2 regions of the Methylophilus sp. OH31 genome follow, and region 2 is predicted to be linked to the other one. Evidence: predicted binding sites of a transcription regulator. Region 2 holds the regulator's gene; the other holds the start of a gene.

Region 1 (15,163 bases), on a different contig from region 2:
GCTCTGCAAACTGTTCAACACCGGCTCGTCTGACGAATGGGCCGAGTTCTCCTGCTCATTCACTTGCCATTGCATGGTTTGCCCTGGCCACACCTCGCCATGCCACACGACGCGCTGCTGTTCCAGCACCTGCAACTGCTGCGCGACCATCTCGGGCGGCACCAGGCCGGGTTTGTTTTGTGGCTCCTGCAATAACTGGTGCCAGGGCCGGCTCCCCAGTGTGGCTTCTTTCAGGTGCGACTCATAAAACAGGCCAGAGCTATCCAGCGCATGTTTCAGGTCTTGTGCCAGTACTTGTGGTTTTTGCGGGCTATGACTGACCACGGTTTGTGCTTGCAAAGCGGTGGTTTGTTGCTGAAATTCAGACGAACTTAGCCAGCGTTGCAAATGCTTGGCCGGGCTACTTAGCTCAACCAGGCTGGCTTGGCCAGCCGCTGTTTTCACCATGTCCTGCAGATGCTCGCCATGATCGGACTGCGACATATCTGTCAGCAAGGCGGTCTCAGCCAAGCGCACTGTGCCGGTGTTGGCCTGGCTATTGCCTGGCTGCACCCCCCATTTCACTTGCGGCAGGATCTCTTTGCCTGCACCTTGCTGCGCCAGGCCCATAAACTGCATATGCAGGGTTTGCTGTTGTGCCAGGTGGGCAGGCAGCTGCATCTGTACCGTTGTTGGTGCTTGATTAGGAAGTTGGATTTGAACCTTGAACTGTGCCAGTTCTGAGGCTTTGGCGGCCCCTGTTTCTTTTTGCAGAATCAGGCCGGTAAACTGCATGCCAGGCCGCATGCGCTCCCATAAAGGGGCTTCAGACTGCGTGCCTTCGACCGGCATGATCGAAGAAACTGCACGCAAGTTCTCTGTTTCACTCGCGATAATACGTTGTGAGAGAACTTGCGGAATCGGTAACATCTATATCACGTCCGGGGGGATGCGCGCATGTAGTTGCGCATCAAAGATCATATCGGTGATGCGGTGCATGACCGGATAGAGCAAATTTCTGATTTCACCATCATCAGCCAAAATCTTTTGCACCAAGGCCTGCTTACGGGCATTGAGTTCTGGTGTCAGTGCCTGAGACTCCAGACGCATGGTTTGCTCCAGGCTTTTGACCACTTCGAGTTTGAGCATATAAGACTGCTCCAGCTCGGTGACTTTTTCCCAGGCATCCTTGCGTGCCGCAATCAGCATCTGCTCCATCAGTTTTGCGGCAGATTCGTAAGTATTAATCAGTGCTTGTGACATCTTAGGCTCCGGCAGTGGCCAAACGGTTAACTTGCCCCATCTGTTGCAATTCATTTGTTTTCTGGGCGACCATCTGGCCCAAAGACATATCTGCTTGCACTGGACGCGCCATGGCTGACTTTTCCAGTGTTTCCCACGCGCTCTTTAATTCCATCAGTAAATGTTGAATTTCTTGTACTTTTTTCGCATCCTGACGCACGCTGGCTTCCATCAGCGTACGTGTCATGTATTGATAAAGCTGATCCAGATTTTGTGCAATGTTGCCACCGGCACGCTTGTCCAGGCAGGCACGTAAGCCGCTATCGACGATAGTCACTGCTTGTGTCAGGTACTCGCCTTTTTTGGCAATATCGTGCTGTGCCATCGCTTGCTGGGCATGAATGCAGGCTGAAATTGCACCGTCATACAGCATGACGATCAGTTTCAACGGGCTGGCATCCACCACACCGGTTTCCAACCCTACGCTTGCATAAGCATTAACACCTAATTTTTTCATCCCGAACATTTTTGACTCCTGAATTCTGCTTTAAAGCGTATGGTTTACGATAATTTGCCAGCCGCTCGCTACAGACATCTACCGCTTCAACTAACTGTTAGCGCTAATCGCGGCCAGTTGTGAAGTCAGGTTACTGCTGGTGCTCTGTAAGCTACTGAGCAGTGCATCCAGTTTTGCGTACTGGGCGCGGTAACGTGCTTCAATTGCAGGCAGCTTGGCACTTATATCATCGGCCTTTTTGTTCAAATCTTTAATGGAACTTGAAATACCATCTGTTTTTGTGGTCAATGCGCCTTCGCTATCCAGCCAGCCGTCCAGCAAGCTGCTGAGCTCCCCTGCCAGGCCCTTGCTGAAGGTCACCGTGCCACGACTGCCAGTCGCAGTGCCTGTGACGCTCAATTGCAGGCCATAACTGGCATTACCGCTGGCGCCAGTCAGAATAGAGCCGGTCGTAATCGCCGTCACACCATTGATCGTGCCGTTGGCATTCACCCCATTACCGCCTAATTGCGTGATATTCACCGCATAGGTACCCGAGGCCGTGTCATCCTTGCTACTGACAAAAGTCACTTGCGGATCGGTGGACGTCGCCGATGGTGAAAACAGCTTTGCCACATCACTAACGTTATTGGTGACAGCTTTTTGCAATTTAGTGCTATCCAGCGACAAGGATCCATCAGAGCCCATGGTGACCCCAATGTCGGTCAACGTTTTATAGGTTGTGGCCGTGGGCGAGGATGCGGACAACATGGATTTCAATTTGACCATGATGTTGCGTGCCGTCGAATCACCGAGTAAGGCCCCATTGGAGCTAGACCCTGCCGATACGAACTTGGTCAGGTTGCGCATGCTAGTATTCAATGCGTTATAAGCATCGACAAAGCTTTGTACCGAGGCTTGTATCGTATCGGTATCGGTGCTGACACTTAGCGTATTGCTGGCCGAAGTGACCGACTTCAACGTCAGAGTCACCCCCTGGATTACATCAGACACCGTGTTGCTGGATTTACTGATGCTCATGCCATCCACGGTCAGCAAGGCATTCTTCGCCGCCGTCATTTGCGTCATATTATTGCTGCTGGCCAAGGGATCGTAGGCTAATGCAGACAGCCCGCCAGTATCCGTATTGTTACCATCATCATCTGCCACCGATATTTTGAGGCTATTCACCTCGCCGGTATCTTTAGACGTAATCACCAGGCGATTGCCAGTACCATCATTGACAATAGAGGCCGAGACCGACGCATTTTTTGCATTGATCGCATCACGGATGCCTGCCAGCGTATTGTTGCTGCTGGTGATATCGATGGTGATATCGGACTTATCGCCATTGGCTGTAAATGAAGCAGGCGTCGCGCCAGCTGCTGCCGTATAGGTACCAAAAGAGATCGTAATTTTGCCGGTGCCGACGATGTCGGTGGCACTGCTATAAGCCGAAGTGGCCAGTTTTTGTGAAGTCGCCAGCTGGCTGACCGTCACATTGTAGTTACCGAGAACGGCTGTGCCATTCGCGGTTGCGCTGATACTGGTGCTGTCACTGGCGGTGACGGCTTGCGCATTAAACTTGGCTGCGGTAGCCAGTTTATCAACGGCCGTTTGAAAAGTGCTTAAGCCGCTTTTCAGCGTGCTGTACGCGGAGAGCTTGGTATTGTAAGACGATATTTTGGTTTTAATATCGGTAATGGGTTGCTGTTCCGCCTGCATCTGCGCCGTGACTAATGAGTCAATAGGCAGGCCAGATGCGCCAGTAGAGGATACAATCGATGCCATTTCTTAATCTCCCAACCGAATTAAAACGCAATATCAGGCTGTCTGTCGTACCACCAGCCCGCGTAATTTATCCAGCGTTTTACTGATGGCCAACACCTCTTCATTGGGAATTTGGCGTAATACCTTTTGTGTTTCGGTATCCACCACTTTCACAATGATGCGGTCGCTGTCATCATCGATAGAAAACTCTATCGTTTGTAACGCTGGTGCTACATACTCATTTAACTTTTTGACTGCACCGCTAATCGCAGCTTTGTCATTCACATCGGCCGTCACTTTATCCGCAGCTGATTCAGCATATTTCACCAGTTTCAAACTACTGGCTGCCTGTACACCCTGCAAACTGCCACCTACACCATTTATAGATGAGTCACTCATGATGTTGCTCCTTTTACCTAGGCCAAATCCACAGGGTCTAGGCCTGTGGATTTAGCGTTACCGTGTGATGTATTAACCTCTCAGCAATGTCATCACTTGGTTAGGCAACTGGTTCGCTTGAGCCAGCATCGCAGTACCAGCTTGTTGCAGAATCTGTGCACGTGTCATCTTGGCTGTTTCTGAAGCGAAGTCAGCATCAGTGATACGTGACTTGGCAGCAGACATGTTCTCAGACGCTACGCCCAGGTTGCTTACTACTGAAGCAAAACGGTTTTGGTAAGCACCCAATGTCGCACGGCTAGTGTTTACAGCAGTCAATTGTGCGTCAATCGCAGTAATCGCATCTGATGCAGCATCTGCTGAAGACAGGGAACCAGACAGAGAAGCCGCTGAAACAGAAGACACGCTAATGGTATCGCCACTGTCTGCACCAATCTGGAAGTTGTAACCTGCACCGAATGCTGCCTGGCCGTTAAACTTGGTCGCTGTACTCAAGCGAGTCAATTCTGACTTCAGTTGAGAAAATTCTGTATCCAGGTTTGCACGGTCACCAGAGCTGTAAGAACCGTTGGCTGCCTGTACAGCCAGTTCACGCATACGTTGTAATGAGTCAGTTGCGCTGCTCAAACCACCTTCTGCAGTTTGCAAGAAAGAGATCGCATCGTTAGCGTTACGTGTTGCAACATCCATACCGCGAACTTGTGAGTCCATACGTGTTGCAATCGCCATACCAGCCGCATCATCTTTAGCGCTGTTAATACGCAGACCAGAAGACAAGCGTTGAATAGAAGTATTCAGGCTGCTTTGTGAAGCGTTTAAGTTACGTTGTGCATTCAAGGATGCCAAGTTGGTGTTAATTACTGAAGCCATGTTAAATCTCCTTTAGAGTCGTATACCCAGTTAAGTGTCAAATCGTCATGTTACTTTCAACGTTGATCGCTATTTACCACTTAATGTTTGCTATCTAGCGTTGTTAGTTGTGTTATCGACCGCTTGCGAAATTTCTTTAATACTTCTTGCAAATTTCTTTTTTCGATCAATCATGCACTTGAAACTATTTACGACCCCTCCACCAAAATCTTTAGCCTTCTATCAAGAACTGCACAAAATTGTTTATACCAATCTATTTTATAAAAAGATGCGTCGTGACCATTAACCGAGCTAAATAGAGAATCTGTCTTAATTCTGCTTTTAAAGCACACCGCTTTCAGAGCCTGTTCATGACCGCTGTATCACACAAGATATAAGGCCGGTTTTCCGCGTTTATCTGCAAATCATTCTTAGGCATTGCCAACGATAATCAGGCTATCCAATTCGCATACCTTATATAAGGTATCCAAAAGACTACGAAGGAGTTTTGCATGGCATCCGTTTATGTAGGTATGACCGTAGACATTCTGCACCATGGCCATATCAATATTATTGAGCAGGCCAGAAAGTACGGCGACGTCACCATCGGCCTGTTATCAGACGCAGCGGTCGCAGACCATAAACGCCTGCCCTACCTGACGTATGAGCAACGCAAACAGATCGTCGAGAATATTCGCGGTGTGGTCAATGTAGTGCCGCAAGAAGAATGGGACTATGCGCCCAACCTGCTTAAATACAAACCAGACATCATGGTGCATGGCGACGACTGGCTGGAAGGCCCGCTGGTGCCCTACCGTGACCGTGCGCGTGCCGCATTGGCCGAGTATGGCGGCCACCTGATCGAGATTCCTTATACACGTGGCGTGTCTTCGAATGAAATGCTCGGCCAGATCCAGGCCCTGGGTACCACGCCGGATATCCGCCGCCGTACCTTGAAGAGATTGCTGACGGTGAAACCGATTTCACGTTTTATTGAGGCGCATAATCCGATCTCTGCCCTCATTGCCGAACATGTGACGGCGCAACGTAATGGCAAAATTTGCCAGTTCGACGGTTTCTGGTCCAGTTCACTGACCGACTCTACCGCACGCGGCAAACCAGATATTGAAGCGGTTGAAATCAACAGCCGCCTGTCTAATATTAATGACATCTTTGATGTCACCACCAAACCTTTAATTATGGATGCCGATACCGGCGGCAAACTGGAGCACTTTGAACTCAATGTGCGCAGCATGGAACGCCTGGGTATTTCCGCCACCATTATTGAAGACAAAATTGGTTTAAAAAAGAATTCCTTATTTGGTAACGAAGTGCCGCAGTTGCAGGACGAGATTGAGCCCTTCTGCGAAAAAATCATGGCAGGCCGTGCTGCACGTGTGAGTGATGACTTTATGGTGATTGCGCGTATCGAAAGCCTGATCCTGGAAAAAGGCATTGCCGATGCAGTTAAACGCGCACAAGCTTACGTAGGCGCGGGCGTCGATGGCATCATGATCCACAGCCGCCAGAAAGCACCGGACGAAGTGTTTGAGTTTGCCAAAATTTTCAAATCCGAATTCCCAACCATTCCCTTAGTCTGCGTCCCCACCAGTTACAACAAAGTGACTGAGGAAGAACTGGCCGCACACGGCTTTAACCTGGTGATTTATGCCAACCATATGATGCGTGCCGCCTATCCGGCCATGCAGAATGCCGCCATGGAAATCCTCAAAAATGGTAGGACCGCAGAAATTGAAGCCAGCCTGATGTCGATTAACGATGTGCTGGAACTGATTCCAGGCACTAAATAACCGTAACCAGATAAGCGGAGTATTCTGATGATACATGCCGAGGATTTTTTAAACGCTTTGCAAAGCGAACAAGTACAGTTTTTTGCGGGCGTGCCCGACTCACTACTCAAAGAATTGTGTGCCTGCTTTTCAGACACCCTGGCTACCGGCCAGCATGTGATTACCGCCAATGAAGGTGGTGCGATTGGTTTGGCTATTGGCCACTACCTGGCAAGCCATCAACCGGCGCTGGTCTATATGCAAAATTCCGGCCTGGGCAATGTGGTGAACCCGATTGCGTCATTGGCAGATCCGCAGGTGTATGGGATTCCTATGTTATTGGTCATTGGCTGGCGCGGAGAGCTGAATGCACATGGCGAACAGATCCATGATGAACCGCAGCATGTCAAACAAGGCCAAATCACCCTATCACAACTCGACGTTCTGGGCTTGCCTTACCAGGTGATGGCTGATGATATAGACAGCGCCCATGCGCAAATGCGAACATTGTTGCAGCAGGCGATGACACGTCAGGGCCCCGTCGCACTGGTGGTGCGCAAACAAAGCTTTGCGCCGTATAAGCCAGTGAAAACAACAGCAGCCCCCGCCTCTGCCCTGGCAGATAAGTTGCCCGTGCTGGAAAGCCGTGAGCACATGATCGGGCAGATTGTGTCAGCCTTGCCACAAGAGGCTGCCGTGGTGGCCACCACCGGCATGGCCTCACGTGAACTGTTTGAGCTGCGCAAAGCACAACAGGCCGGACATGGCCGCGATTTTCTCACCGTGGGTGGCATGGGCCACGCCTCGCAAATTGCCTGCGGCATTGCACTGGCACAGCCAGACCGGCAAGTGATCTGTATTGACGGTGATGGTGCCATGCTGATGCATATGGGCAGCCTGACCATCAGTGCCCAGCAATCCAATCTGCTGCATATTGTGTTGAATAATGGCGCGCACGACTCTGTGGGTGGCCAGCCAACCGTGGCCGCGCAACTCACACTCTCAGACATTGCCAGTGCTGCCGGCTATGCACAGGTCTACAGTGTGTCTGGCGCAGAATCATTAAACACAGTGTTGCAACAAGCCTTAGCCAGCGGCAAAAGCAGCTTTATTGAAGTACTGTGCCGCAAAGGCGCACGGGCTGACCTGGGGCGGCCGACGCGTACCCCGGCACAAAACAAACAGGACTTTATGCAATTTTTAACCGAGGTGGAATATGCCTGACACCACCATACACGCCCATGTTGCCACGCAAAACCAACACAAGGTATTGTTTACCGCTGGCCCGGCCAGTCTGCTCGAAGAAAACCTGCTTGGCCTGCGACCATGCTTTGGACGCGGTGACCAGGATTACAGCCAAGTCGAAGATGTGGTCTTAAGCGCCCTCAAAACCATGACTGGCCATGCCCATATTGCACGGCTACAAGGCTCTGCCAGCCTGGCACTGGAAATTGCCAGCCTGAACTTTCTATACGGCAAGGTGTTGGTGATAGACAGCGGTTATTACGCACAACGCCTGGTCAGCTTCGCACAAATGGCTCAACGCAATGCTGGTGAGGTGTCATTAGTCACCGTCTGCGACTGGCAACAATTGGCAAACGTAACCGGCCACTATGACTGGGTCGTCGCCTGCTATACCGAAACCAGTGCAGGTTTATTGTTACCAATTGCAGACTTGCGTGCCCTGGCTGACCGTGTCGGTGCGCAACTGATGCTGGATGCCACTGCTTCTATCGGACTGGAAAATGACCACGGCCTGGCCGATGTGATTGCCTATAGCTCCTGCAAAGGCTTGTTTGGCCTGACCGGTGCCTCTTTTATTGCTTTCCACCAATCGCCCAGACACGCAGTCGATTCGTTTTACCTGAATCTGACCACGCATCTGGAACGCCGCATGACGGGCCCTTACCATGCCATCGCCTCTTTGTATGAGGTATTGCCCAAGCATGATGACTTGCGTGAAGCGGTGTTTATCAACAAGGCACAGATGCTGAAAAAGATTGCTGCTTACGCGACTCATCCGGTGAACTACCAGCCAGTACTATGTACCTGGGTTGACGCCAAGGTCAGTAGCCAGCATGCACGTGCTGTACTGTATCAACCACGCGGCATCAGCCGCGGCAGTGTCGTTTGCCACTTGGGCGAAGCACACCTGGGCAGCACGGCACGCGGCGCCATTCTTGATTTACTGGAGCTACAGCCATGACGCAGCCACCAAAGCGCATTATGGTCGATATGTCCGCCACGCTGATCCATCACGGCCACGTGCGCCTGTTAAAAGCCGCCAGGCAATTGGGCCATGTAGTGGTGGCCTTGACCACCGACGAAGAGATTCGCGCCAAAAAAGGCTATGAGCCTGAGCTGGATTATGCCGCACGCGCAGAAGTGCTACTAGCCATGCGTGACGTGGACGAAGTAGTGCCCAGCCCCTGGCTGCTAGACGAGGCCTTTTTAACCCTGCACCAGATTGACCTATTGGTGCATGGCCACGATAACAGCAATCCGATTGCCGCAGACAAATTACATATCCTGCCGCGCACCGAAGGCATCAGCAGCACTCAATTGCGTGCCCGTGTACTAAAAGCCGTCAGTCAGAAAATGGAAGCAAACACATGAGTAACCTTTGGCAACAGATTTGGGAAAAGCGCACGCTGCAACCGCAGCATGCCATCACACTGGATACCTTGATTGCCCTGGATGGTTTTGACAGTGGTGCAGGCAAAATCGGTCCGGCAGACTGGCAGGAATATACCCGCCGCATCAGTGACAAACTGGGCCTAAAGTCTGGGGATTCTGTATTTGAAGTCGGTTGTGGCGCCGGCGCGTTTTTATATGCCTTACGTCAGCAACATACCCTGACTGTGGGCGGCCTGGATTACGCTGCCGGGCTGATTGAAGCCGCACAGCAAGCCATGCCTGATGGCGACTTCCAGGCACAAGCTGCACAAACCATGGCCACTGACCCCCAATATGACTTTGTGATTGCCAACAGCGTATTTCATTATTTTGATGAAGCCATGGCCGCCGAAGTGCTCCAGGCCATGTGGCAAAAAGCCAAGGTTGGCATAGCAATCCTCGATATTCCGCATGCAGCCACCCGCGAAGCCTGCGAGCACGCACGCCGCGATGCGCTGACGATTGCCGAATATGAAGAAAAATACCGTGGCTTGCACCACACTTATTACACCCCTGAATGGTTCAGCCAGCAACTGCCGGAAAAACCGCATCAGGTATTTGAAAGCTGCGTGCCCAATTACGCACAAAGCCAATATCGTTTCAGTGTTATTTTCACCAAACGCTTGCATGGATAGACCATCATGACGACTACCAACTCACACCAGCCCGTGTTCACTTTCTTTTATACCGACAACTGCGAGCGCCAGGCATTGGCACCGGTTGCCGATGAAATTGCCAGCAGAGGCTATGTCATTCAATGGAGTACCAACTCCAAGCAATATGCTGAAGTTGGTGTGTATTGCGAACATGCCTGCAAACCGAATGCCGGATTTTCAGTAATTTTGCTGCACGACCTGGCGCAGCGCCATGATATCTGGCCGCACTTCTGGCATCACGAGCCATGGTCAGCCTTTGATATCGGCGTTATACCAGGCCCAGCCTGGGTTGAGCGCTGGCAAACGCAAGCCAATTTCAAACAAGCACAGCCAAAACTGGGCATGTTTGACCTGGGTTGGCCCAAAGCCGACCTGGTCTACCGCAATCAGGACACCTTTAAACAGGAAGCACAAAAGCTGCGTGAGCAACTAGGACTGAAATACGAGCATTCCATTCTCTATGCGCCATCATGGGAAAACCATGGCAAACAGGATGAGTTTGTCCAAGCGCTAAAAGACTTGCCGGTCAACCTGCTGCTGAAACAGGCCCCATGGTCAGACAAATACCGCTGGGTGCTGAATAACATTGACGCAATGGATGCCTTGCATCGCGACTGCGCCGACAACGTGTATGTGGTCGATCGCGAAGTCAGCATCATGTATTGCCTGGGTTTGGCCGACGTGATGGTGTCAGATGAGTCCAGTGTACTCACAGAAGCCTTGTTGCTGGATGTGCCTGGTATTGCCGTCACCGACTGGTTGATTCCGGACACTAACCCGCCGCGCCCAGCCAGTGTGCCTTATGACTATGTGATTAAAACCGTGAAAGCCGACTTGCGCCGCACGGTTGAAGACGTACTGCAAAACGCCGCCGTCTATCAACAACAGATCACCGAGAACAAACAACATCAATTTGCCCACCTGGGCCAAAGCGCGACCTTGATTGCAGATAATATTCTCGCGGCACTGGCAGGCGCCACTGAATTACCTACGCCAGCCATCAAATCTCAGGTAGAAATTGACCGCAATACCTATCACTACGCCGAAAAGCTGGCCGCCGAAGGTGATATGAAATTATCGACACAAGTCATGCTGGAGCTGATAAAAAAAGAAAGCTGCTGCTGGGAGCCCTACAATGACCTGGGCACCTTGTTAGTCAGCCAGGGCCAGTTTGAAGATGCAGAGCTGCTGCTAGAAAAAGCCGTGCTGTTGGCGCAAGAGAATCCGGCGATTCCACTCAGCAACCTGACTGAAGTCTATTGCCTGCAACAAAAGGCTGACAAGGCCTTGTTAACCCTGGCCAAACTCAGCAAATATACGCCCAATCCGGTCGGCTCTATCCCGCATATCCGCCGTTGCATGGAAACCATGTTTTAAATAATTCAGTGTTTTAAACAATTCAACACGCTCACTTAAAAATCCGGCCACTGTATAGTCGCCGGATTTTTTATTGCCCGCCGTTTCCACAGACAACAAAAAAGCATGCACATCGCTGTGCATGCTTTGGTATTGATACGCCCCGTGTTACGTAAACAGCTGACGTACCGGCAACTCTGCCCGGGTAAACTCAGTAGTCAGCCCATTCACCACATGCTCAGGCACGCCTTGTGTCATATTTTGCAGGCGGTTAAACACGCTGATAAACGCTTGCAACTGGTCATCGCGGTAGTGATAGCCACTCTGCTCCAGCACTGCCAGCGTCAAGCTGCCAATATTAGTTGGTGTGCTAGCGTGTGGTTTGCCGCAACTACGGACGCGATGCAGGGTGAGGAACAGGCCTCGCAAGGCCACGAAAGCCACCGGCAATGGAATGGCAAAATCCCACTCCAGATCAAAGAAATGGCCCTGTCCGGCTTTGTCCATCACAAAGTTGGTTGGTGTGGCATCAAAATACTGAGAAGGCAACAAGGCGGAATAGCCTGCAAACTCCGGCAAGGTTTTGCCACCGGTCAGTGCTGCGGCTTCCAGGCCTTGCAACCATGGGGCAGTCCATGCCGCCAGGTCTTCCACGCGCCAGCCAGGACGGTTCATCAACTGCGTCAGCTTGTCCATCCACAACTGGCCACCATGGTAAGGCGCATGCTCCCAATCTGCCTGCAGCAATTGCGCCGTTTCGCCGGTATTACGTGTACGCGTTGCCAAGCCTTGTGCATCATGTACAAACTGGGTTTCCTTGCTAAACACGGCCTGGCGCTGGCAACCATAATGCGCTGCCAATACGTCCGGATGCAATTTGCCAGCCTGGTGCTGCGGATACGCAACAAACATAAATGAGTTTGCGACATCTTCCACCAGGTTATTACGCGCAATCACCTGCCAGGCATTTTCCAGTGAGAATGTCGGGTGACGCGGCGATTGCCTGTCATGCACCACCGAGCCTGCCGCGAGAGCGCCCACATCCCAGCCTGCCGCACGATGGGCCTGGTTAAAGCCTTCCGGGTAAATCACACTAACGGGTGTTTTGTAATCTGGCAGCGGCACATACAACTCTGTGGTTTCAAAACCGGCACTGCGGATCAAGGCATCCAGCTCTACGCGGCCAAATGTGATCGGGCTGGTGCTGCTGTAAGAATCATTAATGCCATACATGGCCTGACCCATATGGTCTTCAGGCGCACCGCAGAAATACTTGAGGCCAAGCTGGTTCTCAATCGCCACAATCAGCATGCCGTCTTCTTTGAGGAAAGACTTGGCGGTTTGCAGCAAGAAACGCAAAGGATCGGCTTCTTTCACATAGACCTGCGCATATTCAAGCACGCCGATCAAGGTCACGACATCGAATTTCTCGTCGGTTTCAAACGATTGGATCAGGTCAGAGTAAATCGTCACATTGTTCAGATCGGCACAACGTTGGCCGATCACACGTGCACGGTTGGGGCTGCCTTCCAATGCCACCACTTCGCCGCCCAGCTCACCGAGAAAACGCGTAATCGCGCCACAACCGGCGCCCAACTCCAGTACCTTACCGTTAGCAATTTTGTCCGCAAACGGGCGCAGTAAGTTGGCGCGCTGCGAAGTCAGGTGGTAGTAGCTTGGCCAGTCGGTGGCTTTGGCTGCCAGTTCGCTGGAGAATACGCTTTTGTCACGTGACTGGCGGATCATGTCATACAGGCGCTGTTCGGCATTGCCCACATCCTGGTAACCAAAAGCCTCTGTCTGCGCGCGCTGGTAGAAGTTATCTTCAGTACGGTAGATATAAGGCCCTTTGCGCACGACATCAGCGGCAACCGCTGGCTGGCTGTATTGGCGTTGCAGTGCATCGGCATCCGCTGCGGCCAGGCCATTCTGGCGGGCAAAAGTGATCACGTCCAGCACTTCATTTTTGGGCGCGGTCAGCGACAGTTCGCCAATATAGGCTTGCCAGTACGCAGGCTGCTGCGGTGCCAGAATCACGGCTTGCTCCAATAGCGGTAATACCTCTTCGGCCTTACCCGCTTGCTGCGCCAACAAGCCTAACTGGAAATACGTCGCTGCATGCTTGTCATCAATGCGCAAGATTTCCTGATAAAAGCTCATCGCTTGTGCAAGGTCGCCTTTTTCCTGCATTTGCAGCGCCAGCTGAAACACTTCAGCAATCGAATCGTGCAGCGCATTAGCCTGTGCAGTTTGTGGGTTAAGTGTTGTATTCATAGAGATACCTTTATCAGAGGGTTCAGTCGCGCCCGGCGCAACAGAAGATTCTTTCAGCGTTAAAGAAGGAATAGCAAAACTGCTTGCGGCCTGCTCCTGGCACCAGCGTTGCCACATCTGGCGCATTGCCTGTGACAAAGCCTGCGCCAATGGTGCCGCTTGTGCCAGCGGAGACTGCGTAAAACGGGTGCGCATATTGGCGCGTAAATCAGCCAGTGCCGACAGGTCAGACAACACATGCGCGGCCTGTTGGAAATATTGCTGTGGGTTGGCCGCGACCCAGTCGGCCAGGCCAAGATGCTGCATCAAGGCCATGGCACCGCGGCTGGCCAGGCGATCACCTGCCACGCATAGCGTAGGCACACCCATCCACAAAGCATGGGCGGTGGTGGTCACGCCATTAGATGGGAAGGTATCCAGGCAAATATCCACCATGTGATATTGCTGCAAATAGCTCAGCATATCGGTGCGGGCATAAAACGATAAGCGGTCGGCGGAGATACCTGCTTCGGCAAACCATTGCTCCACATGCGTGCATGCGCCCGCTTCTGCCATACCGCCTAATACCATGCGACTGGCAGGCGTGGCCTGTATGACAGCAGCCCATTGCTGCACGGTAGCCTGGGTAATTTTATTGGGGCGGTTAAAGCAGCCAAAAGTCACATAGCCATTGCTGAGCGCAGGCAAGGCATTGACGGCTGGTGCTTGCGGATGCGGTACAAATGGCGCATTCACCGGCAACTGCACGAGCTGCTCGGTAAACTGCTGGTCGAACTGCCCGGCAGGTAACAAGGCATTATCAGCTAGGTAATAGTCTATGGATGTCAGCCCGGTGGTATTCAGGTAACCCAGCCAGCTCGCCTGAACGGGTGCCGGTTTCCTGGCAAATGTCAGCAAACGGTTACCGGAGGTGTGGCCGGACAAGTCGATCAGGATATCAATCTGGTCTTGCCTGATAGTCTCTGCCAGCGCATCGTCAGAAATATTGGAAACAACACGCCATTGTTTGAAATACTGGCGCATCTCCGCCGAGACATCGTCTTCCAGCGCATAATTGGCATAAGCAAATAAAGCCAATGAATTATCTTGGGCCAGCGCAGGTAACAAAGGCAGCAGGAAATGCGCGACTGAATGCGCACGCAAATCGCCAGAAACAAAGCCTACGCGCAACGGACGTTGCGCATCGCGCGAATTGCCATGAGGCTGCCAATGCGGTTTTAACGGTGCTTCGTACAGGGCGGCATACGCGGTATGCGCTTGTAACAAGGCATCGTTATCCACCTGCGCTGCATGCGTCATACAAAACAGCAGATTGCTGAAGCAATCAGCATATTGCGGCTGTAATATCAGCGCCTGTTTAAACTGCTTGATCGCTTCATCCACTTCGCCCAGGTCTTTGAGCACAATACCCAAATTGTTATACGCCGCAGCATAGTCCGGTTTCAGGTGTATGGCCTGGGCAAAGGCATCTGCGGCTGCCGTGAGGTCATTTTGTGCCTTGAGCACCAACCCATAGTAGCAGTGCTCTTCAGCGCTTTTATGATTCAACGCAAGCGCCTTACCGGCCGCTACGCGGGCATCTTTCTTCTGGATCATCAATACGTCAGACAACATTTTCCAGCCACTTAACCAGGCAGGATATTGCTGTAATAGCGTGTCTAGCTCACGTTCCATCT
Region 2 (15,163 bases):
AAGTATGGTTTTAAAGGGGCCAAGGCCATTAGTACGATTCGTTTTGTTGAGCAGATGCCGAATACCGCCTGGATGAAGGCGAGTGCACGCGAGTATGGTTTTTACGCCAATGTGAATCCGCAGGTGGATCATCCGCGCTGGACACAGTCTTCCGAAAAGCGCATCGGCGCAGGCTTATTTGCCGGGCGCATTAAAACCAGGTTGTTTAATGGCTATGATGAAGTAGGGCAGTTATATGCCGGTATGGATTTACAGAAAAATTTCTAGCATGACTATGCCGCAATGGTTCTCTGCATGGTCAGCAAAGGTTGCAATCAAGTCCCTTAAGTGCCTGATCTGGCTGGGTGCACTTATCCCTGTTTCGCGCTTGATTTACCTGGGTGTTACCGATGGTCTTGGCGCCAACCCGGTCGAGTTTATTGAGCGCTCTACCGGCACCTGGGCATTGGTGTTTTTACTGCTCTCGCTCAGCATCACGCCGCTCAGGCATCTCACGCAACAAGCCTGGCTGATTGCGGTGCGTCGCTTGCTGGGGCTATGGATGTTTGCTTATGCCTGCCTGCACGTGACGACATATCTCTGGTTGGATTACCAGTTTGACTGGGCCGATATTGTGAAAGATATCGTCAAGCACCCTTACGTGCTGGTGGGGGCTGCTGCTTTGTTGCTGACCTTGCCCCTGGCAGCAACGTCTAACCAGCGCGCGATAAAAGCACTCAAGCAACGCTGGAAAATCTTGCATAAGCTGGTGTATGTGATTGGCGTACTGGTGTTGCTACACTTTTGGTGGCTGGTGAAAAAAGATGTGACTGAGCCTGTGATTTACAGTCTGGTATTTGCGCTGTTGATAGCACTTCGTTGGCTACCTTTCTCAAATAATAGAAAAAGTTAGCGGTAATATGTAAGGTATTTTCTAGATTGAAGACTAAGCAATACAACTTCAATTCTGGAAAGGCAGTCGCCCATGTTTCAACATTTCGTTCGTCACTCTTTCGTTCTCAAATATCAATCCCTGATTTTAACGCTCCACACGGTGAATGACTGGCTACCGGGTTTGCTCTTGCGCCTGATCTTGGCCTGGGAGTTCGGTGAAGCAGGGTGGGCCAAACTGCACGGTCAAAACTGGTTTGCAGATTTGCAATTTCCTTTCCCGTTTGATTTGTTGCCCGCGGAGGTCAATTGGAATATTGCCATGACCTTTGAATTAGTCGGTGCTGCTGCGCTACTGCTGGGACTGTTTACACGTTTTTTTAGCCTCAGCCTGATGGTGTTGACCGTGGTAGCGATTGCCAGCGTGCATTGGCCAGAGCACTGGAGCAGTATGGCGGATTTATTCAACGGTTACCGTTTTGAGGACGTGGAGGGGGATGGGTTTGGTAACTACAAACTGCCCCTGATTTACTTGTTGATGCTGTTGCCTCTGGTGACGCAAGGGGCCGGAAAATGAAGTTCTGACCGCCTGTTGTCACATCTATGTGACGGTCGTCGATGACAGTTGTTAATGTCTGGCCTTAGCCATGAATTTGTCTTGACATCAATTTGCTTTTTGACACATCATCGTAAATATAAAAGGGAGCAATCAATGCTGGATTGACTCCCAACTAAAATTCTTCGGGGGTGTGTCATCTTAACAACCGACGGGCAGAGGGTGCCTAGTTGTCGGCAGTTAGATTTTGCACTGCGGTTGTGAAAGTATGCGATGTCTATAGTAAATATCGAGCCAAATGCAGTGGTATTGGCAGGTCAGGTCTTGAGTGCGTCACGCAGTTCGGAGGCTTCTGCGCGCTTGAACGCTTCTTTGGGCCTTGGCGCTTCTTTGGGCGTAAGTCACGCCTTTGATCAGTGGCGCTCACTGGTCGATTATTCCGGTTTTTATATTGCAGCAGAGACTGATTCTCTCGGCAATTGCCGCTCGGTTATGGTCTGCCATACACTTGAGTCGGGGTGTGACTTGTGGGCTTGCCTGCCACTGATCACACATGACCCGATTAAATCCATCCTGGCCCAGCCTGCGCCAGAAATTACTCAGCGTACGATACAGATTGCCTGCCATGACAGCCAAAACCGCTGGCTGGAATGCAGTGCCCATTACTTTAGCCTGGAGACTGGTGAACCGCGCAGCCTATTGCTGGTGCGGGAGATCACCAATGAACAGCAGTCTGCTTTGGCGTTTCAACAAGAGAAATTACGCGCGATTGCCTATGAGCGCTTCCAATTTTCTATTCTGGAGTTGATCCTAAAAGAACAGGATGCGGTCAGAATTTTAGAGAAAATGGTGCGTGATATTGAAGCGATGCACGCCGATGTGTATTGCGCGCTGGTGCTGACAAAAAACCTGGGCAAACTGGTACAAACCGTGATTGCCCCCTCCTTACCGCAAGCATTGTTGCAAACCTTGCGCCAGTTGCAGCTTGAAGCCGGTAATGGCTCCCTGGCAACTGCCATCGCAATCAAGCAGCGGGTGATTGTCGAAAATGTGATGACGCACCCTTATTGGGGCAATCACCGGGAGGCTGCATTGGCCTCAGGCGTGCAGGCAGGCTGGTCTGAGCCTATCTTAAATGCAGATGGTGAGGTACTGGGTGCGTTTGCCATCTATTATCGCCAGCCACAAACGCCAAGTGCGCTTGAGCAATCCATGATAGAGCAGGCGACCAAACTGATGAGCCTGGTGGTTGATCGCCACTTGTCACAAGAGTCGATTCAAAGCCTGGCGTACCTGGAGCCTGTCACTGGCTTGCCCAACCGCAAAAGGGCTTATGAGGTGCTGCAGCAATTACGAGCGCAGCCTGCTACCGATGCGCATTGGGGCGTGGTGTATATCGACCTCGATCACTTTAAATGGATTAATGAAGCGCATGGCCATGCCGCAGGCAATAGCTTGTTACAGCAAGTGGCAGAACGGTTACAAAAAGTAGCCGAGCCGCATTTTACTGCCTGCATGGGCGGCGACGAGTTTCTGGTCTTGCTTTCAGGCTTGGCGGCATCCGCAGATAAAGCGTTGCAGCAGCTATTATCGATGCAGCGTAAACTGCAAAAGGTGTTTGAGCGCCCGTTTAAAGTCAGTGGCCAAAAATTGCCGATTACGGCCAGCATGGGCTTATGCAGCTTTAACGATATCAGCACGGACGACACCGATTATGTGAAAGCCGCCGATATTGCCATGCATAAAGCCAAGCAGGGCGGACGTAACCATGCCTGTGTGTATCAGCCAGGCATGCAGACTGAAATTGCGACGCAAGTCATGCTTGAAACAGAGCTGCGTGAAGCCATCGCCCAGCAACAGTTGCGTTTGCATTACCAGGTGCAGGTCGACCATACCGGTCGGCCGTTTGGTGCAGAAGTCTTGTTAAGGTGGCTGCATCCGCAGCGGGGCTTGATTTCACCGTTGCAATTTATTGCCGTGGCTGAAACCAGCGGCCTGATTATCGAAATCGGCATGTGGGTGCTAGACCAGGCTTGCGCCCAAGTTGCGCTCTGGCAACGCTCATTAAATACCCGCGAGCTGAGTTTATCGGTCAATATCAGCGCGCGCCAATTTTGCCAGGCCAATTTTGTGGCGATGGTCAAAGCCTGTATTCAGCGCCACCAGATTAACCCCAATGCATTGCGCCTGGAGCTCACAGAAAGCGTCTTGCTCGAAAACGTGGATGACGCCGTGCGTATCATGGCCGAACTGAGCCAACTGGGGATTCAATTTTCACTGGATGACTTTGGCACCGGTTATTCGTCGCTACAGTATTTGAAAAAGTTACCGCTGTATCAACTCAAAATCGACCGCTCGTTTGTGAATGATATTGTCACCGATAGCCATGATCGTACGATTGTGCGGACGATTATTGCCATGGCACAAAGTATGTACCTCAGTGTGATTGCTGAGGGGGTAGAAACGCAAGAGCAGATGGAGTTGCTATTGAATAACGGCTGCCGCCGCTATCAGGGCTTTTTATTCGGTAAGCCGATGCCGATTGAACAGTTTAACGACTGGTTGCAGGAAGCGCTGGTTTAGCGGACTGATGGTGTTGCTGCGCTGGTTGTCTCTTGGCTTGCTTCTGGTGCCGGCGCTGAAATAGGTGCGGCTTCTGTTGACGGTGATGTGACATCCACTGCACCAGCCTGTATTTCTTGCCTGTTAGCCACATTGCTGGTTTGCTGGGCACTGCTTTCAGCCGTTAAAATACGGATAGTCATGCGCGTATTCATTGCTTGTGCCAGCGCATTGTCGCTGCTCGACACAGGCTTGGTCTCTGCCATGCCGATGGCGGTCAGTTGTTTGCTGGCAATGCCTTGCGCGACCAGGCTGGCGGTGATATGCGCGGCTTGTGCTGCCGTTAATTCCCAACGCTTGGTTTCTGCATCTGCCTGACCACTAAACAGTTGTTTATCGCTATGGCCTTCGACCTGTATGGTGCGGTATTCGTTTTTTAGCTGCGCACTCAGTGCATTCAAGATCGCTGGTGCTTGTGCGCTATAGCTCGTCTGATTGTTGTTAAACAGCAGGTTGCTTTGAATATCAACCTCAATCCCGAGTTCAGACTGGTACACCGTGATCAGTTTCTGTTCTATCCATGGCGTGAGTGCATTCGCCACTTGCTGGCCGATCGCGCGTACCTTTTCCTGGTCGCGCAGCTTTTTCTCTTGATATAAATAGCTTAATGGCAAGGGCTTGAGCACGGAGCTCTGGTTCTGCAACGTGGCTTGTGTCTGGGCTTCAGGTGCATCCGTTTGCCCCGGTTTGCCTTGAAACGCAGTGACCACGGCACTGGAGAGTGCGCGGTATTTATTCAGGTTGATGGTCGAGGTCGCGTACATCACCACAAAAAAGGCAAATAGCAGGGTGATAAAGTCGGCGTAAGAAATCAGCCAGCGTTCGTGGCTTTCATCGTCCTCGTCCAGCTTGTGGCGTCTGTACATCAGGACTCCCGCAGGTGCAGGTAGGACTCAAGGCGCTCAGTGACCAGTTTAGGATTATCCCCGCGGGCAATCGATACCCAGGCATTGAGCAACATCTCACGCCTGGACATTTCGTGCTGGACATGGCCTTTTAATTTATTTGAAATCGGCAAAAATACCAGGTTAGCCAATGCCACACCATAAATGGTGGCCACAAAGGCAACCGCAATGCCACTACCGATCTTGGCCGGGTCAGACAAGTTTTCCATGACGTGAATCAGGCCCAGTACAGCTCCCAGAATACCAACTGTTGGCGCATAACCGCCAGCAGCCGACCAGATTTTGACGGCTTCGCGTTCCTGTAATTCATAGTAGTACATATCAATGGCACATACTTCGCGAATACGGTCAGCGGGCGTACCGTCAACCAGCAATTGCAAGCCTTTGCGTACGAAAGGATCTTGCTCGCGCTTGATATAACTTTCTAGCGACAACACGCTTTCCTTGCGTGCCTGCAAGCTCCATTGATTGATTTTAATGGCGAGTTTTTTTCTATCGTCCTGTGGGTGCACAAACACCAGGCGTAGCATGCGCATGCCTTTGATGAATTGCTTGAATTCGGTTTGCAGCAACACCGCGCCAGTCGTGCCGAGAATGACGACGACAAACGCTGCAGGCTGCATCAGCGAGTTAAGGTGACCGCCGTCGATGACTTGACCAACTACCAGTCCGGCGAGGGCGATGACCAGCCCGGCGATACTGCCCCAATCCATCAGGCCACTCCGGTCCAGGATTTATCGCGCATAGAGGCACGCAAGCGCGCCACTGCCTGGCTATGCAACTGGCAGACGCGTGATTCTGAGACGCTCATAATGGCGCCGATCTCTTTCAGGTTGAGCTCTTGCTCGTAATACAAGCCCATGAGCATTTTTTCGCGCTCGGGCAAGTGGTCGATCGAGTCGATCAATGCCTCGCGGAAATCACTCTCCAGCAATGATTTGACAGGGTCACTGGTATCATCATCGACATAACGGTCAAGAAAGTGCTCGCCGCCATCGTCGTCCTGAAAGTCTTCGTAGTAAATCAGCTGGTGGCCCTGGCAATCGCTCAAGACGTCATAGTAGTCATCCAGCGTGAAGTTCATATGCTTGGCAATCTCGGACTCAGTTGGCGGACGGCCAAACTTTTGTTCCAGTTGCTGTACGGCGACTTCGATATCGCGCATATTTTTGCGAATGCCGCGTGGCAGCCAGTCAGCGCCGCGTAACTCATCCAGCATGGCTCCACGCACGCGCTGTGACGCATAGGTTTCAAATTGTGCGCCGTGATTATCTTCGTAACGCTGAATCGCATCCATCAGGCCGATCATGCCGGCTTGCACCAAGTCATCGAGCTCGACACAGGAGGGCAGCTTGGCTTTTAACTGATAAGCCATTTTTTTGACCAAGCCGCTATGCTGTTTCAGCATTTGATCTGTATTTTGAGTCTTGCCTTTAGCGGTATACATGTTTTTCCTCTTTTTACTTTAGGCAACAGCCAGCGATGGCGTGGTGATCCGTTGTTTTTCGAGACGATGTGCCACTGATTTAAACGCCAATGCGGTCTGTCCAGCCTTGGCGACCTCTGTCTTGGCATTGCCTGTTTTTTTCTGCGCGGCACCCGCTGGCTCTTCTAGCGGCATCGCGCCGATAAAGTCCAGGGTGACGCCCAGAAACTGTTTGCATACCTGGTTCAAACGCATAAAGTATTGTTGACCCTGATCATGATTGGCCCCTGTGACAACCACACCCAAAGGAATCTGGCCATGTTGCTGGCTGATATGCTTGATCGTCGTATAGGCGGCTTTAATGGCCGCTTCAGATCTGTCCATTTGAATCACCAGTTCATGCTCGGCAATCAATGGCATCATCAAGCTGTGGTCTTGTGTATCCAGCTGTGCTTCTATCATGACGGTATCGTAATCGTACGAAAGTTGCTTCACTATACCGTCCAGTTGCACTTTTAAATCTTGAGATAAAGGCGAGGTTAACAGGTCATTTTCAGCCAAACAGGTCAGGTCATAGCCTTGCGGATGTTTGAGAATGGCGCGTTTGAGTGCACTGTTGTGCGTCACAATCGACTGTAATGAGTGCGCGAGCGCTGGCTGGCGGTTCGCGTGTATCAACAGCAAGCGTTGCTCAGGGGCGAGCATGCCCAGTGCCAGATTGCGCATCCACGGCGTGGCAGCCTGGCCATTGGCGCCGATCACACTGATAATCCGTGCCGACGTCTTGGCCATAATGCGGCGCAAACCATCTGCCTGGTCGCGGTAATTAAACATGTTGCTGCTCCTGGCCAGCCGTTTGCATCATGCTGGAAATCACCAGCGGCAACTCTTCGTCCAGGTACTGGTAAGGCAAACTGGCCTGATGCGGCGTCAGCACGCGTTCGATCAGTGCTGGTTTGTCGGCCACTTCAATATCTTCAGGCACACGCTGGCCACTGGTGGTGTAAAACAAGCGCATGCGTTCGCGGATCAATACATCCAATACGTTGCCAATCGCTGCGGCTTCGTCCAGCTTGGTGACGATACAACCAGCGATATCATGTTTTTTGTAGCTACGCATCACATCGGTCAGCGTGTCACCGGTAGAGGTGGCATTCAGGCACAACAATTTCTGAATTGGGCTATCGGCACGGCTTAACATGGAAAGCTGCTCAGTCACGGCTTGATCACGCTGGCTGACACCTACCGTGTCTACCAGGATCATATGTTTGTTTTTCAGTTCATTCAGCGCAATTTTCAGGTCTTCTTCGTCTTTGACGGCATGCACCATTACGCCCAGGATCTTGCCGTAGATACGCAGTTGTTCGTAACCACCGATACGGTAGCTGTCGGTGGTGATCAGGCCCAGGTTCTGGGTGCCATGTTTCATCACATAACGTGCGGCCAGTTTGGCTGTGGTGGTGGTTTTACCCACACCTGTCGGGCCAACCAGGGCGTAGATGCCGCCACGGTCCAGCAATGCATCCTCGTCGTCCAGTGTATGCAGGTTACGGCTAATCACTTCTTTGGCCCACATTGGTGCTTTGTTGACATCAATGTGTTGTGGCATTTTTTCAGCAATCTGGCGTGACAGTGAGGCGCTGAAGTTGGCAGAGAGCAGGGTGCTCAGCACTTTGGATTTAGCCGGGCTGTGTTGCAAGTGATGCTGCCAGGTCATCGCGCTCATCTGGGTTTCAAAATGGCTACGCATCTGACGCATTTCCTGCATCATGCCCATCATTTTGTCTTCCAGTGTTTGCGTCGCCACCTGGTAAGCCTGTTCCTGTTGTTCGCTATGCTGTTTCAGCATATCCATGATGGCACCTTCATTGGCGGGGGGCTCTTCAGCCACTGGCGTGTTATTTTGCACGCCAGGTGCAGGCATCGCCGCTTGCGGCGCTGCCTGGCGAGTCGGCTGGCCTTGTGCATTCACAAAGTCCAGCAAGCTGCGAGATTGATCCGTGCCCATATCGGTCGGCGCTGAGCTGGCGTTGGATGCAATATCCGTTTCCAGCATAGCCATGATTTCGGTGCCGCCATTGACACTACGGTTCGCGACAATAATGGCATCGTCCCCTAATGCCTGTTTGACTTGCGCCAATGCTTCACGTGCATTTTTGCCAAAAAATCTTCTGATGTTCATATTATTGCGCTCCGATTAAACTGGTGACACGAATGGATTTGTTATCTGGCAGCTCATCATGCGACAGCACTCTGAGATGCGGGACGGTTCTTCTTAAAAATCTGGATAAAGCCTGGCGTAGCGGGGCAGCGACCAGCAGAACGGGTGTCAGGCCCATTTGCTCTTGTTGTCTGGCAGCGACTTCAGTTTGTTGCGACAGTCTTTCTGCAATGCCAGGCTCAATCACGCTCTGGTTGGACTGATTGTTTTGCAAGGCTTGCAACAACAGTCTTTCCAGTTGGCCATCCAGCGTCATGGCGGTAATTTCATTACTGTATGGGAACAGGTCCTGCACAATGGCGCGGCCGAGTTTGATACGCACCATGGAAGTCAGGTCATTCGTGTCCTGGGTGTATTGTGCATGGTCAGCCAGTGTTTCAAGGATGGAGCGCATATCGCGGATATGCACGCCTTCGTTAAGCAGGTTTTGCAATACTTTTTGCAGGCTGGACAGCGTAATCATTTTTGGCACGATTTCTTCAATCAGCTTGCTGGAGTCTTTGCCCATATGGTCCAGCAACTGTTGTACTTCCTGACGGCCCAGCAGTTCGCCTGCATTCAGTGAAATAATATGGTTGAGGTGGGTGGCAATCACCGTGCCTGCGTCGACCACGGTATAGCCCAGGCTTTGGGCATATTCTTTACGGTCTGGCTCAATCCATACCGCTGGCAGGCCAAATGCCGGGTCGGTTGTTTTCGCGCCATCAAGCTCGCCGGTGACGGCACCTGGGTCAATCGCCAGCATCTGGCTGAAGTTAGACTCACCACTGGCCATTTCTACACCTTTCATGGTGATGCGATAGGCGTTTGGTTTCAGGGTCAGGTTGTCGCGGATATGCACCGTTGGCGCCAAAAAGCCAATTTCCTGGGCAAACTTTTTGCGGATGCCTTTGATACGCTTGAGCAGTTCGCCGCCCTGGCCTTTATCCACCAGAGGAATCAGTCGGTAACCGACTTCCAGGCCAATGGTGTCAACTGGCAGCACATCGTTCCATGTTGCTTCTTCGGCTTCGCTGGCTGGCGCCAGTTTGTCTTCTGGCTGTGGTTCCAGCACGGCTTGTTGTTTGGCTTTTTCCTGTTTTTGTTTCACGTTATAAGCCAGGCCACCCAGCAAACCACCCAGACCCAGGAAAGCCAGGTGTGGCATGCCTGGGATCAGGCCGATGCCGCCGATAATGCCGGCAGTCACGGTCAGCACACGTGGATTTTCAAACAGTTGGCTAATCAGTTGGCCGCCGATGTCTTCGTTGTTGGCCACGCGGGAAACCACCACACCGGCAGCGATTGAGATCACCAGTGAAGGGATCTGTGCCACCAGGCCATCGCCAATCGCCAGCATGGTGTAGTTTTTAACCGCTTCATCAAAAGCGAGGTCATGTTGCACCATGCCAACAATCAGGCCGCCAACAATATTGATGATGATGATCAAAATACCGGCAATGGCATCACCACGCACATATTTACTGGCACCGTCCATCGCGCCGTAGAATTCTGATTCCTGGCCAACTTCTTTACGGCGGCGACGTGCTTCGTCTTCGCCAATCAGGCCAGCGTTCAGGTCAGCGTCAATCGCCATTTGTTTACCAGGCATCGCATCCAAGGTGAAACGGGCGCCGACTTCAGCAATACGGCCAGCACCTTTGGTGATCACGGTAAAGTTAATAATGGTCAGGATCACAAACACCACAATACCGACGGCGTAGTTACCACCAATCAAAAAGTGGCCAAACGCTTCAATCACTTTACCGGCCGCATCCGGGCCAGCATGGCCTTCAGTCAGCACGACGCGGGTAGAGGCCACGTTGAGCGCCAGGCGCAGCATGGTGGTCATCAGCAGCACGGTAGGGAAGGCGATAAAGTCCAGCGGCTTGGTGGTTTGCAGGCCTATCATCAAGACCAGGATAGACAGTGCAATATTAAAGGTGAAGAATACATCGAGCATGATGGCCGGTAACGGCAGGATCATCATGGCCAGCAGCAATACAATAATGAGTGGCGCGGCAATTGCTCGTCCGTCCATTTTCCCCATCCATTGTTGCCAATTGTTCATCGTAAACTCCTCAGCCTGCAATTATTCAATCACTGCCGCACTTGCTGGCGCGGCATTTAGCGCATGTGGATCCAGCGCGTCTGGTACTGGCACGTTGGCTGGCATCGCAGGACGCACGCCACCATGCTGTTTAAATACACGCAGCTGGAACACATAGGCCAGAATCTCGGCCACTGCTGCGTAGAGTGTTTGTGGAATCTCACGCTCCAGCTCGGCATGTGCATATAAGGCACGTGCCAGTTTTGGCGATTCCAGCGTCATGACTTCATGTTCAGCGGCAATTTCCTTGATCTTCTGTGCAATCACATCAGCGCCTTTGGCGACCACAATCGGCGCGCCGTTTTCACCTTCTTTATAGCGAATCGCCACGGCATAGTGGGTTGGGTTGGTAATCACCACATCTGCCTGCGGCACATTGCTCATCATTCTTCTGCGTGCCATCTCACGTTGTTGCTGGCGGATACGGCCTTTAATCTCTGGACTACCTTCTGACTCTTTAGCTTCATCCTTCAGCTCTTGTTTGGTCATTTTGTGTTTCTGCGCATATTGATAGAGCTGGTAGGGCACATCAATCACGGCAATCAACACCAGCGCAGAGGCAATGGTCAGAAAGCCGGTGACCATATAGTCACTTACAGTGCTGATCCCGGCGGCAAGAGGCATCTGCGACAAGCTCAGCATAGGCTGCAAATCTTTTTTAACGATGGTGTAGCCCACAGACGCCACCAGAATTGTTTTGGCAATCGATTTCAGTAACTCGACCAGCGAGTTTTTGGAAAACAGATTAGCCAGGCCTTTAATCGGATTGAGCTTGCCAAAATTAGGCACCAGTGATTTTTGTGACATCACCCAGCCACCGACCAGGATCGGTGCAGCCACGGCCACTGAGACAATAATCACGGCCAGTGGCAAAAATGCCCACAAGGCTTGCTCAACCACTTTCATCATGTGCACGATCAACAGTTGCGGCTCAAAGGCCATGGCATGGTCAATGCTCAAGCCTTGTCTCAACACATTCTTCATGGCTTCACCCAGCGGGCGGCTTAGCATCATGATGGCCATGCCAGTGGTAAACAGCACCGCACACGCAGCCAGTTCGCGAGAGCGGGGAATATCGCCGTCTTCGCGTGCCTTCTCCAATCGCTTGGGGGACGCGTCTTCGGTTTTTTCCATATCGCTGTCTTCAGCTGCCATGTCCTCGACTCTTTCGTTTCACAGATACAACACACAAGTTGTATTTCCTGTGAGTGATTATTGGCTAGAAAAACGCTTTTTTATGTCTGGAATAAAAGGGCTTATTGACCGCTTTCTATCAGTTACGGCTTGCTGGATGTTAATGAGTGCAAATAATAAAATTATTATTCTTTTTAAAACAATATGTTATGAGGTTTGTTGGTTTTTTTTGAGGTGCAACCCTAAAGTTTTAGTTTGTGCTGTCGTTAACCGGGATAGCACAAATAGTTTTTATGAAAGCTTGAAAAGCAGACTAAACAGACAAAAAACAGTTGTTTACGGAATACAACAGGAAAACTTTAATTATTTTTTGAATTGGAATCAGAATAATGCTGCGAACATAGACGTGAAATTGTTGCGGTGTAACATTAAAATTACGCCATAACTTATTGATATTTATAGTTGTGGTGATTGCCATGTAGGGGTTTGTAAGACAAACACCTACGTGGCTGTTTTCGTCTGTCTTACAAAAGAAACCGACAAACCCTGATTGTTGCTCTTCATGATTGCGCGCAAAGTACGCCTAACGCTCAGGCGGACTTAAATTAACGTTAAAAAAACGGAGACAAGATCATGAACATGCAAAACGATTTACTCGCTGAAATCAAAGATGCCAACCTGAACTATCTGATGTTGGCCCAACAACTGATCCGCGCTGACAAAGCCACTGCGATTTTCCGCCTTGGTATTAATAAGGAAATTGCAGACCTGCTGGAAAACCTGACTAACCTGCAATTACTGAAACTCTGTAATACCAATATGTTGCTGACTCGCTTCCGTTTTGATGACAGCGAAATCCTGGGCATGTTGACCAGCTACTCCAAAGACCCAGCGCAAGCACATCTGCATACTGCAGTACTGATGTCTGCCCAAGCTGCGGACTCCACTGTATAACAGTGTAGACGTTTCCATCTGTCGATAAGAAATAGAAAAGAGGGTTATCATGCAAAAGAAGAGTGTAGTAAACGAAGCAGAACAAATTCAACTGGCAATGCAAATGATTTCATTGGGCGCACGCCTGCAATTGCTGGAATCCCAAACGACATTGTCACGCGAGCGTTTGATCAAGTTGTACAAGGAAATGAAAGGCGTTTCTCCTCCTAAAGGCATGTTGCCATTCTCTACCGACTGGTTCTTGACCTGGCAGCCAAACATTCATTCTTCCATTTTCTACAATATCTACCGTTTTATGGTGGATTATGCTGGCGTAGATGGTATTCAGGCGATTATCAAAGCCTATACGCTCTATATGCAGCAAGTTCAAAATCCTGATGCTGCACAACAAGATGAGCCAGTCTTGTCATTGACCCGTGCCTGGACACTGGTGCGTTTCATCGAAAGCAAAATGCTGACAACTAAAGTCTGCCATTGCTGCGGTGGTCAATACATCGTCAACAGCTACGATTTGAACCAGAATTATGTATGTAACCTGTGCCACGTACCTTCACGTGCCGGTAAAACCAAAAAAGCCAAAGAACTCAGCTACAAACTGGTTTCAATGACTGCTTAACTGGTTGCAAACAGGTATTTGATATTGCCTGTGAAATGAAGGATTTAGCATGCACTCGATAAAATTGCCGGCAGAGGCGTTGCCATCCCAACCCTGGGTACAGCGTCTCTTGCCAAAACGATTGTGGTGTCAGGCATTGCTGATCCAGTGTGTGAGTATGCTGTTGATGACGGGCCTCGCGCCTGGCGTGATCAACAGTGTATTTGCGTTTGAATTGCGTAGTCTGGGTATTCAGCTGGATTCCATCTGGTTCTGGTTATTGCCCCATCTGTGCGTCGTCAGCGTATTGGCGAGAGCCGCGCGCATGCCGGCCTGGTGGCGCTGGATACATGTGGCCTTCCCGGTGGCCGTTGTTTTCATGCAGCAGGTTGCGTTACCGGCCAGTGTTTATTTTGCCGGGTTTGTGATGACATTGGCGCTTTACTGGTCTGTACACAATACGCGCGTCCCGTTTTACCCCTCTTTTCCTGCGACCTGGCGTGCTCTGCAACGTATTCTCGAGCAACATGCCGGTGACCAATCATTGAAAGTGCTCGATATCGGTAGCGGTATCGGTGATATTGCAATGTTTTTAGCCAAACAGCGCATACACGATGAAGTGTCCGGCATTGAAATCGCCCCGTTACCCTGGGCGGTGAGCGCCGTGCGCGCCTTGTTTTCCGGCACCAGCGTCAAATTTACCCTCGGTGATTACCGCGCCATTGATTTTGCCAGTTTAGACGTGATATTTGCCTATCTGTCTCCAGCTGTGATGCAAGACGTCTGGCAAAAAGTGCAACAGGAAATGCGGCCGGGCTGCCTGTTTGTCACCTCGGAGTTTCCGGTGCCTGACATTCAAGCCGAGCATATTGTGTTCCCCAGTGCCAATTCGCCAGCCTTGTACGTTTACCTCAAAAAATAGTGTTATCACGCTGTCACCTCGCCTCGACGGCCATCGCTGATGGCCTTATTCGCTATTAACCCCATTGAAACGACAGACGCTTCCATTGTCACCAGTGTGATTTAACTGGCTAAATGCCTTTTATTTAAAAAAATGAATCGGGGCGTGCATTGTTATGCTTTCCACAGTTAACTGCTAAAAGTGGAGTCAAAGCATGTTTGTGATCATTGGGTATGTAGTCGTTTGTGGCATGGTCTTTGGGGGCTATGCACTCGCTGGCGGCCATTTGGGCGCCTTATGGCAGCCACTGGAAGTCATGATGATTTTTGGCGGCGCATTTGGGGCCTTTATTGTCGGTAATGATACCAAGGCCATTAAAGCTACTATGAAAGCTGTGCCCACCTTGTTTAAGGGGTCTAAGTACAACAAGCAGTTGTATATGGACTTGCTGGCCTTGTTGTTTGAAATTCTCACCAAAATCCGCAAAGACGGCCTGATGTCGATTGAAAAAGACATTGAAGACCCCGAGTCCAGTGCCTTATTCACTAAATATCCCTCCATTGTGCATGACCATCACCTGGTCGAGTTTATCTGCGATTACCTGCGCCTGATGGTGTCCGGCAATATGGATGCCTTCCAGGTCGAGAACCTGATGGATAACGAGCTGGAAACCCACCATATGGAAGGCCACGTGCCTGCACATTGTATTGCCAAACTGGGCGACGGCTTGCCGGCGTTTGGTATTGTGGCGGCGGTGATGGGCGTGGTGCACACCATGGAAAACGTGGCGTTGCCACCGGCTGAGTTGGGTATCCTGATTGCGCACGCGCTGGTGGGGACTTTTCTCGGTATTTTGCTGGCGTATGGCTTTGTTGGCCCGCTCTCAGGTT

Evidence for each region. Region 2 encodes FliA, which starts transcription of late flagellar genes. Its sites were predicted from a motif close to CTAAAGTTNNCNNAAANNNTGCCGATANNA; they were not measured.
Region 1: the regulator FliA is predicted to act here: its motif matches at 4,867-4,896, upstream of OH31_RS13200 (flagellin).

Annotation. Positions count from the first base shown of each region.
Region 1 covers NZ_BAUS01000012.1:55,716-70,878, reverse strand. The annotation lists gene OH31_RS13230 (flagellar hook-length control protein FliK) at 1-909, opposite strand, end outside; gene OH31_RS13225 (flagellar protein FliT) at 910-1,242, opposite strand; gene fliS (flagellar export chaperone FliS) at 1,244-1,747, opposite strand; gene fliD (flagellar filament capping protein FliD) at 1,829-3,508, opposite strand; gene OH31_RS14525 (flagellar protein FlaG) at 3,542-3,886, opposite strand; gene OH31_RS13200 (flagellin) at 3,959-4,756, opposite strand; gene aepX (phosphoenolpyruvate mutase) at 5,248-6,546, shown strand; gene aepY (phosphonopyruvate decarboxylase) at 6,574-7,749, shown strand; gene OH31_RS13185 (aminotransferase class V-fold PLP-dependent enzyme) at 7,742-8,731, shown strand; gene OH31_RS13180 (adenylyltransferase/cytidyltransferase family protein) at 8,728-9,141, shown strand; gene OH31_RS13175 (trans-aconitate 2-methyltransferase) at 9,138-9,836, shown strand; gene OH31_RS13170 (CDP-glycerol glycerophosphotransferase family protein) at 9,843-11,234, shown strand; gene OH31_RS13165 (tetratricopeptide repeat protein) at 11,382-15,163, opposite strand, start outside.
Region 2 covers NZ_BAUS01000002.1:967,359-982,521, forward strand. The annotation lists gene msrP (protein-methionine-sulfoxide reductase catalytic subunit MsrP) at 1-267, shown strand, start outside; gene OH31_RS06495 (protein-methionine-sulfoxide reductase heme-binding subunit MsrQ) at 269-892, shown strand; gene OH31_RS14385 (DoxX family protein) at 965-1,447, shown strand; gene OH31_RS06505 (bifunctional diguanylate cyclase/phosphodiesterase) at 1,700-4,009, shown strand; gene OH31_RS06510 (flagellar motor protein MotB) at 4,006-4,914, opposite strand; gene OH31_RS06515 (flagellar motor protein) at 4,914-5,666, opposite strand; gene OH31_RS06520 (RNA polymerase sigma factor FliA) at 5,666-6,400, opposite strand; gene OH31_RS06525 (hypothetical protein) at 6,419-7,213, opposite strand; gene flhF (flagellar biosynthesis protein FlhF) at 7,206-8,561, opposite strand; gene flhA (flagellar biosynthesis protein FlhA) at 8,563-10,650, opposite strand; gene flhB (flagellar biosynthesis protein FlhB) at 10,672-11,844, opposite strand; gene flhD (flagellar transcriptional regulator FlhD) at 12,457-12,777, shown strand; gene flhC (flagellar transcriptional regulator FlhC) at 12,827-13,393, shown strand; gene OH31_RS06560 (class I SAM-dependent methyltransferase) at 13,443-14,294, shown strand; gene motA (flagellar motor stator protein MotA) at 14,488-15,163, shown strand, end outside.